DNA from 2 places in the Sporolactobacillus terrae genome. Region 2 is predicted to be linked to the other one. Evidence: predicted binding sites of a transcription regulator. Region 2 holds the regulator's gene; the other holds the start of a gene.
The links. Region 2 encodes CtsR, which represses protease genes until heat stress. Its sites were predicted from a motif close to ATGGTCAATAAAGGTCAAACA; they were not measured.
Positions count from the first base shown of each region.

Region 1: clpP (ATP-dependent Clp endopeptidase proteolytic subunit ClpP) is a predicted target of CtsR. The motif match lies at 1,567-1,587, and genes of this name have one in related genera.

Region 1 covers NZ_CP082837.1:478,825-483,037, reverse strand. Annotated here, with positions in the region: gene K7399_RS02160 (CotD family spore coat protein) at 334-831, opposite strand; tRNA gene K7399_RS02155 (tRNA-Arg) at 1,125-1,197, shown strand; gene clpP (ATP-dependent Clp endopeptidase proteolytic subunit ClpP) at 1,653-2,237, shown strand; gene K7399_RS02145 (HPr family phosphocarrier protein) at 2,288-2,557, opposite strand; gene whiA (DNA-binding protein WhiA) at 2,593-3,531, opposite strand; gene K7399_RS02135 (gluconeogenesis factor YvcK family protein) at 3,549-4,213, opposite strand, start outside.
Region 2 covers NZ_CP082837.1:2,887,998-2,892,210, reverse strand. Annotated here, with positions in the region: gene clpC (ATP-dependent protease ATP-binding subunit ClpC) at 1-1,089, opposite strand, end outside; gene K7399_RS13785 (CtsR family transcriptional regulator) at 1,443-1,901, opposite strand; tRNA gene K7399_RS13780 (tRNA-Ala) at 2,202-2,274, opposite strand; tRNA gene K7399_RS13775 (tRNA-Pro) at 2,357-2,430, opposite strand; tRNA gene K7399_RS13770 (tRNA-Arg) at 2,440-2,513, opposite strand; tRNA gene K7399_RS13765 (tRNA-Leu) at 2,526-2,614, opposite strand; tRNA gene K7399_RS13760 (tRNA-Gly) at 2,625-2,699, opposite strand; tRNA gene K7399_RS13755 (tRNA-Lys) at 2,715-2,789, opposite strand; tRNA gene K7399_RS13750 (tRNA-Thr) at 2,798-2,870, opposite strand; tRNA gene K7399_RS13745 (tRNA-Val) at 2,878-2,950, opposite strand; rRNA gene rrf (5S ribosomal RNA) at 2,956-3,072, opposite strand; rRNA gene K7399_RS13735 (23S ribosomal RNA) at 3,145-4,213, opposite strand, start outside.

The DNA of each region.
Region 1 (4,213 bases), 920 kb from region 2:
GGAGCATTTGATGCTATATAAACTTCCTCCTGCCAATGACCGGGATCAGGCTTTGGACTCGAACCATCAGAACTCATCGAACAATCACTTCCTTCGGCAAGACAATAAAATTTGCTGCACGACTCCCGCGCAGCAACGTACCGCCACGTTCTATAATACATGCTGCGCCTAAAGAACACAAACGAATAATCGCTGCCCACAAAAAAAACAGCTGCCTCATAACGGCGGATCTGTCGCTGCGTCAAGTAAGGTCATGAATGGTTCTCAGCGTACAAAAAAAAGCCTCTTGTACGATGTACAAGAGGCTTTATCCGTGATGAAGCTAACTTCCAATCAGCAATGCGGTGCAGGAAAACATGGTTTTCCGCACTGTACATTGTAGTGTTTTTCATCGCAGGTTTCCGACATTGTGTGCGGATAGTAGTGCTGATGTTCAAAGACATAGTGCGTTTTTCTAACTGTATGCAGACGGTGAATATGTCGAACAATAACCGGTTTGAAAATGTGCTGAACATTGACCGTCATCGGATCATAAACCGTTCCGCCCGAGGTAGGCGGGCAATTCAGTGTATTTTCCATTGTTTTTCCCGGTGCAGTTCCCGCCTGCGCACCAGCCATCGGATAAGCACCTTTTCCTTTCCCTTTTCCTGCCGGCTTAAATCCAGGTTTAAAACTCGGTTTAAAATCCGGCTTGAAATCTGGTTTGAAATCCGGTTTTGGTGCAGCTGCCGGACTGATGTTGCCCATATTCCCTACATTTCCCACGTTGCCGGCGGGACCGAGATTGCCAGCGTTTGGCAGGTTTTGATTTGAATAAGGTGTAACTTCCATAGTTGTTTTTCCTCCTCATCATCGAAGTACACTTATAACCTATGAACCGAAGTGGCCTGTTGCCCTAATGAGAACACCTAATTTTAGACTTTTCACCTAAATTTGGGCAGTAAGCCCACGCCGGATTACGTTGATACAAATGCTAGGCGTACGTATGACAAATTTGATTCGATAAAGAACAAAGTCTTCTCAATGGAATGATTAATCGACAACTAGAAGGAAAACGACAAACAATGCTTGCAAAAATTAACCAAATCGCTTAGAATAGACAAATGTCAGTGAATGAATACTATGCGCTCGTAGCTCAGTGGATAGAGCAATGGTTTCCGGTACCATGTGTCGGGGGTTCGACTCCCTTCGAGCGCATCGCGAAAAAAGATCAGCCAAACGGCTGGTCTTTTTTACTTGTAAAAAAGTGATTTTGCATTGTGGTACGTCAATTGTAAAGGAGCTTTCGCCCCGCAGATTCCCGCCTGTTTGAGGAGGCTTGCGGCGCGCCCGCAGCAAGCGAGCAATTGAAGCGACGATTCAGCACCGAAAAGACACGAACCCATCACATATGGCTGGAATTTAAGGAGCGGGCGCTTTTTGCTCGATTTTTCTTATCTTGCGAGAAAAAATAATCCAGCAAAGCAAAAAAGCTTGCCTATCCACATGTTTTCTATACTATTAATAAGTGAAATGCATCGCCTTAATCCTGCATTTCTAAAATCAAGGTTAAATTGCTATTCTTTAAATTTGACCTATATTGACCTTTAGGGTATTATTAATGTTGGTAAAGGGAAAAATAACTTTCTCAATGGAAAAAGGGGGTTCGTTCAATGCCTTTAATACCTACAGTCATTGAGCAGACAAATCGCGGCGAACGCGCGTATGACATCTACTCACGCTTACTGAAAGACCGCATCATCATGCTCGGCTCAGCGATTGACGATAATGTTGCCAACGCGGTTGTTGCACAGTTGCTTTTCTTAGCAGCCGAAGATTCAGAAAAAGACATTTCGATTTACATTAATAGTCCTGGCGGTTCCATCACCGCGGGAATGGCCATCTATGATACGATGCAATACATCAAGCCAAAGGTATCGACCATCTGTATCGGAATGGCTGCTTCAATGGGCAGCTTCCTTTTAACTGCCGGCGAAATCGGCAAGCGCTATGCCCTTCCGAACAGTGAGATTATGATTCACCAACCGCTGGGCGGCATGCAGGGACAGGCGTCGGATATGGAAATTCACGCAAAACGGATTATCAGCATTCGCGAAAAGCTGAACCATATCTACGCAGAACGTACCGGTCAGCCTTATGACGTGATTGCTCGCGATACCGATCGCGACAACTTCATGTCTGCTGAAGACGCAAAGAAGTACGGGTTAATCGACGAAATACTGACCACAGCAAAATAAGCAGCAAAAAGAAAAAGATCGGGGCATATGCTCCGATCTTTTTTGCGTCCTCATTTAATCATGGTTTTACCTTCTTCAACAAGTGATGCAAGGGCTTTCAGTGCTTCCTCTGCATCGCTGCCTTCCGCTTTCATAAGCAGCTGTTCGCCGCAGGCCGGAGCCATACTCATCACGCCCATGATGCTTTTCATGTTGGCAACACGACCGTTCTGCTCAATCGTCAGCTGCGATTGATACTCGCTTGCCTGTTGAACAAATCGTGCCGCAGGACGCGCCTGAAGGCCTTCTTCAAACCCAATCGTCACTCTCTTTGTCAGCAATCGCGGATTGCCTCCCTTCATGAAAATGACGGCGCCTAAACGTTTTGGCCTTGTCGAATCCGATTGGCAATCGCGTCAATTTTGCGAAAGCGGTGATTAATCCCGGATTTGCTGATCGGCTCGCCGTTCACCATTTCTCCGAGTTCCTTTAATGTAATGTCCGGATTTTTCAAGCGGATCTCGGCAATTTCACGCAATTTATCCGGCAATTCATCCAAACCGATGCTTTTCTCGATGAGACGAATGTTTTCCATTTGTCGCATCGCAGCAGACACGGTTTTATTGAGATTAGCGGTCTCACAATTGACCAGCCGGTTCACTGAGTTGCGCATATCTTTGACAATACGGATATCTTCAAAATAAAACAAGGCCTTGTTTGCGCCGATAATGCTCAGAAAATCGGTGATTTTTTCGCCCTCTTTCATGTAGATGATGTATCCGTTCTTTCTCGGTAATATTTTGACATTAAGATTGAACGTATTCATCAGTTTAGCCAAAGAATACGTATATTCTTCATAATTTGAAAAGATTTCAAGGTGATATGAAGATTCCGGATGGTTCAACGATCCGCCCGCCAAAAAGGATCCGCGCAAATACGCACGCTTGCAGCACGCCTTTTCAACAAGGTCCAGCGCAATTTCACGTGTGAACTGACCATTGTCATCAATAATTTTCAGATTTTCAAGAAAGGAACGCGCCGACTCTTTCAGGCGAACAATATAAACGTTATTCTTTTTCAGCCGCATCTTTCTGCGCACTAGGATTTCAACTTGATAATGATACACCTGCTTGATTAAGCGAAAAATGCGGCGAGAAATGGCCGCATTCTCCGTTGCGATATCGAGTTCAATGCGTTTATTGCGGATCGAGATAAATCCGTTCATGCGCGTCAGTGCCGCAAGTTCGGCACGTGCGCAGCAGTCATCCACCTCAAGCATGGTTAATTCTTTTTTGGTTTCAGCGGCAAATGACATGCCCATTCCTCCAAACCTTACACTTTTTTCTCCGTGGCTAAAGACATGAGCATGCGTCCAACCATTGCCTCGTCATGGCGGACGACACCGCCGGCTGTTTTAATCAGCGGTGCATGAATGATGTCGATACCGAGATCATTTAATTCTTTCCAGTCAATTTGTACCGGTTCCGATTCCTCAACTGCATAGCGTTTCAACAAATCAACTTTAATCGGCCGGCTGTTGACGATGATGGTATCGATGAACAGAGACGGCACATGATGATGAATGGCCTTAATATGCTGCGACGCAGTAAAATGGTCGGTTTCTCCTTTTTGCGTCATCACGTTGCACACATAAACCTTACGTGCTTTTGAACGTACAATTTCCTCAGCCAAATCCGGGACAAGCAGATTGGGAATCACGCTCGTAAATAAGCTGCCCGGGCCAAACGTAATCATTTCCGCTTCACGAATGGCGCGAATGCTTTCCGGGAGCGGATGAATATCCGCCGGTTTGATAAATACATGTTCAATTTTCTTATTTGCTGCGGTAATCTGCGATTCACCTTCAACAATGCTGCCGTCACTCATCAATGCGCCAAGCGCAATCATCTGATCAGCTGCAGGCAGCACTTGACCGTGCACGTTGAGAATACGGCTCAACTCGCGTACAGCTTTCACAAAGTCTCCAGTAATCGACG
Region 2 (4,213 bases):
ATGTGCTTCATAGCGATCGCGCAGCCCTTTCAAAATCTGAATGGATTGGTCCTTTGTCGGTTCCTTGACCTTGATCGGCTGGAAACGTCTTTCCAAAGCCGCGTCTTTTTCGATGTACTTTCGGTATTCATCAAGTGTCGTGGCACCGATGCACTGCAGCTCGCCGCGAGAGAGTGACGGTTTCAAAATGTTCGAAGCATCGATCGCTCCTTCCGCACCGCCTGCGCCGATCAGCGTATGCAGTTCATCAATAAACAGAATGACATTGCCGGCTTGACGAATTTCGTCCATTACCTTTTTTAAGCGGTCTTCAAACTCGCCGCGATATTTTGTTCCGGCGACAACTGTTCCCATATCTAAAGTCATGACCCTTTTTTCCCTTAGGATTTCCGGGACTTCATTGTTTACAATTTCTTGTGCCAGCCCTTCAGCTACTGCTGTTTTACCAACACCAGGTTCACCAATCAGAACAGGGTTGTTCTTCGTACGGCGGCTGAGGACTTCAATCACACGCTCAATTTCTTTGCTTCGTCCGATAACCGGATCAAGAGAGCCGTCACTGGCCATTGCGGTCAAGTCACGTGCCAAACTGTCCAGCGTCGGCGTGCTCGCATGCGAGGCATTTCGTCCCTGGGCACTGCCTGAGTTCGCTTCATGGCTGCCGAGAAGCTGCAGAACTTGTTGGCGTGCTTTATTTAAACTGACCCCAAGATTATTCAAGACTCGGGCAGCAACTCCCTCGCCCTCGCGGATCAGCCCGAGCAGAATATGCTCCGTTCCCACGTATGAATGCCCGATTTTTCTTGCCTCATCCATCGAAAGTTCAATAACGCGCTTTGCACGCGGTGTGTAGTGCGGGGTCTGTACCTCATCCGTGCCTCTGCCGATTAATGCTTCGACTTCCTTCTGGATTTTTTCAGGATCCAGATTCAAAGCAAGCAGCGCTTTGGCAGCGATACCGTCGCCCTCACGTACGAGGCCGAGCAGAATATGTTCTGTTCCAATATTATTATGCCCAAGACGCATCGCCTCTTCCTGTGAAAGCGCGAGTACTTTTTGAGCGCGTTCTGTAAATCGTCCAAACATCATAACGGTGGCCTCCTTTAGTTGCTGTTTCTTGTCACTGGCCTTAGTCAATCAATACGGTTTCAAAAAACCTTTACCTGTACACTATTCATTAAAAGGTCATTTTGATCTTTCTCCACCTGTTTTTTCGGAATGAAACAGCTAATGAACACTCACAAGACGCCGGTATCTAATACTATTCGGCAGCAGGACTACCAAATCCTCTTTGCACTGAAAAAAGATGCCAACGCTGAGCAATGGACAGCTCACTGTGCGGGTCTGCTGCTCATTCCTAATTTAGTATATTATTATAGCCAAACAAAAAGGTATTTACCAAGATGAGGCCTCCAAGTATTCTGCAACGCTGAGACAGAAGCTCATCTGCTGTATGTGAGTGAGCGAAGCATTGCCTTCATAAGATTCGCTCGCAGCTCATCCCTTAGAGGGATATCTATGTTAATCGCTGTATGATTCATAACCGTCATCATCAATCGTGCTTCGCGGTCGCTGAGCACATCTTCCTCAAGCAGATGCATGACAATCGATTCCGCCATACTTTGTGTTAACCGATAGCCGATGAGGCCAATCATTTCATCAATCAGTTCTGCGTCGGTAACCGGGCGCACCTTGACGACTTGAATATAGCCACCGCCGCCGCGCTTGCTTTCGACAACATAACCGCGCTCAATGGAAAAACGCGTCTTCAAAACATAGTTGATCTGTGAAGGGACACATTGAAACTTTTCCGCCAATTCACTTCGCTTCAACTTGATGATATCATTCGAATCGAGAATTTCTTTAATATACTTCTCAATAATATCAGAGATATTTCTCACCGTAGCACCCTCCCTGACTTTGACTAACTTTGACTATAACTTTATTATGTATGATTTTCAGGAAATAATCAACTGAACAAGCGATTTATTACGTCTAAACACCACAGTTTTGAAAAATACTCAACCACTCATCAGATGCTTATTTTCTCATCGTAAAAACCCATTTACAGGTACAAGCAGATCGATAAAGCAAAATCATAAACTTTCTTTTTATCTGTAAAAAAGCAGCGTTCCTCAGTAAAAAACAGGAACGCTGCTTCAGCTGTTTCAATCAGCCGATTGGCTAACAATTAATTTAAGTGGAGCCTAGGGGGATCGAACCCCTGACCTCCTGCGTGCAAAGCAGGCGCTCTCCCAGCTGAGCTAAGGCCCCATTTATGAAATACACAATAAATTGAGTCGTTACCGACCTACAAAAATAATGAGAATAACCTGTCCATTATTTTTGCAAAAAATCGGGAAGACAGGATTTGAACCTGCGACCCCCACGTCCCGAACGTGGTGCTCTACCAAGCTGAGCCACTTCCCGATAAATCAATGCGCCCTAGAGAAGTCGAATCCCTAACCTTCTGATCCGTAGTCAGACGCTCTATCCAATTGAGCTAAGGGCGCAAATAACTGAAATGGTGCCGAGAGCCGGACTCGAACCGGCACGGTAGTCACCTACCGCAGGATTTTAAGTCCTGTGCGTCTGCCAATTTCGCCATCCCGGCATAGATAAAATGGAGCGGAAGACGGGATTCAAACCCGCGACCCCCACCATGGCAAGGTGATGTTCTATCACTGAACTACTTCCGCATAATAATAAACAGATGGTGAGCCACGAAGGATTTGAACCTTCGACCCTCTGATTAAAAGTCAGATGCTCTACCCCTGAGCTAGTGGCTCATTCACAGTGCCGGTCAGAGGACTTGAACCCCCAACCTACTGATTACGATTCAGTTGCTCTACCAATTGAGCTAGACCGGCATAAAAATGGAGGATATAGGGCTCGAACCTATGACCCTCTGCTTGTAAGGCAGATGCTCTCCCAGCTGAGCTAATCCTCCGCAATGCCTGGCAGTGACCTACTCTCACAGGGGGACAGCCCCCAATTACCATCGGCACAGAAGAGCTTAACGACCGTGTTCGGGATGGGAACGGGTGTGACCTCTTCGCTATAACCGCCAGACTTAAACCGGCTCTCACGAGCCTTCAAAACCGGTAACGAAAACTTCAAAGTCATTCATCCAATTGTTTGTTTTGGGTTAAGTCCTCGACCGATTAGTATCTGTCCGCTTCACACGTCACCGTGCTTCCACTCCAGACCTATCAACCTCATCATCTCTAAGGGGTCTTACTGATTAAAATCATGGGAAATCTCATCTTGAAGGGGGCTTCATGCTTAGATGCTTTCAGCACTTATCCCGTCCACACATAGCTACCCAGCGTATGCTCCTGGCGGAACAACTGGTACACCAGCGGTGTGTCCATCCCGGTCCTCTCGTACTAAGGACAGCTCTTCTCAAATTTCCTACGCCCGCGACGGATAGGGACCGAACTGTCTCACGACGTTCTGAACCCAGCTCGCGTACCGCTTTAATGGGCGAACAGCCCAACCCTTGGGACCTACTTCAGCCCCAGGATGCGATGAGCCGACATCGAGGTGCCAAACCTCCCCGTCGATGTGAACTCTTGGGGGAGATAAGCCTGTTATCCCCAGGGTAGCTTTTATCCGTTGAGCGATGGCCCTTCCATGCGGTGCCACCGGATCACTAAGCCCGACTTTCGTCCCTGCTCGACTTGTAGGTCTCGCAGTCAAGCTCCCTTGTGCCTTTACACTCTGCGAATGATTTCCAACCATTCTGAGGGAACCTTTGGGCGCCTCCGTTACCTTTTAGGAGGCGACCGCCCCAGTCAAACTGCCCGCCTGACACTGTCTCCGAACCGGATCACGGTTCAGGGTTAGAATGTCGATATCGTCAGGGCAGTATCCCACCGATGCCTCCACCGAACCTAGCGGTCCGGCTTCCAAGGCTCCTGCCTATCCTGTACAAACGATACCCACATCCAATATCAAGCTGCAGTAAAGCTCCATGGGGTCTTTCCGTCCTGTCGCGGGTAACCTGCATCTTCACAGGTACTATAATTTCACCGGGTCTCTCGTTGAGACAGTATCCAAATCGTTACACCTTTCGTGCGGGTCGGAACTTACCCGACAAGGAATTTCGCTACCTTAGGACCGTTATAGTTACGGCCGCCGTTTACTGGGGCTTCAATTCAAAGCTTCTCCCCGAAGGGATAACCTCTCCTTTTAACCTTCCAGCACCGGG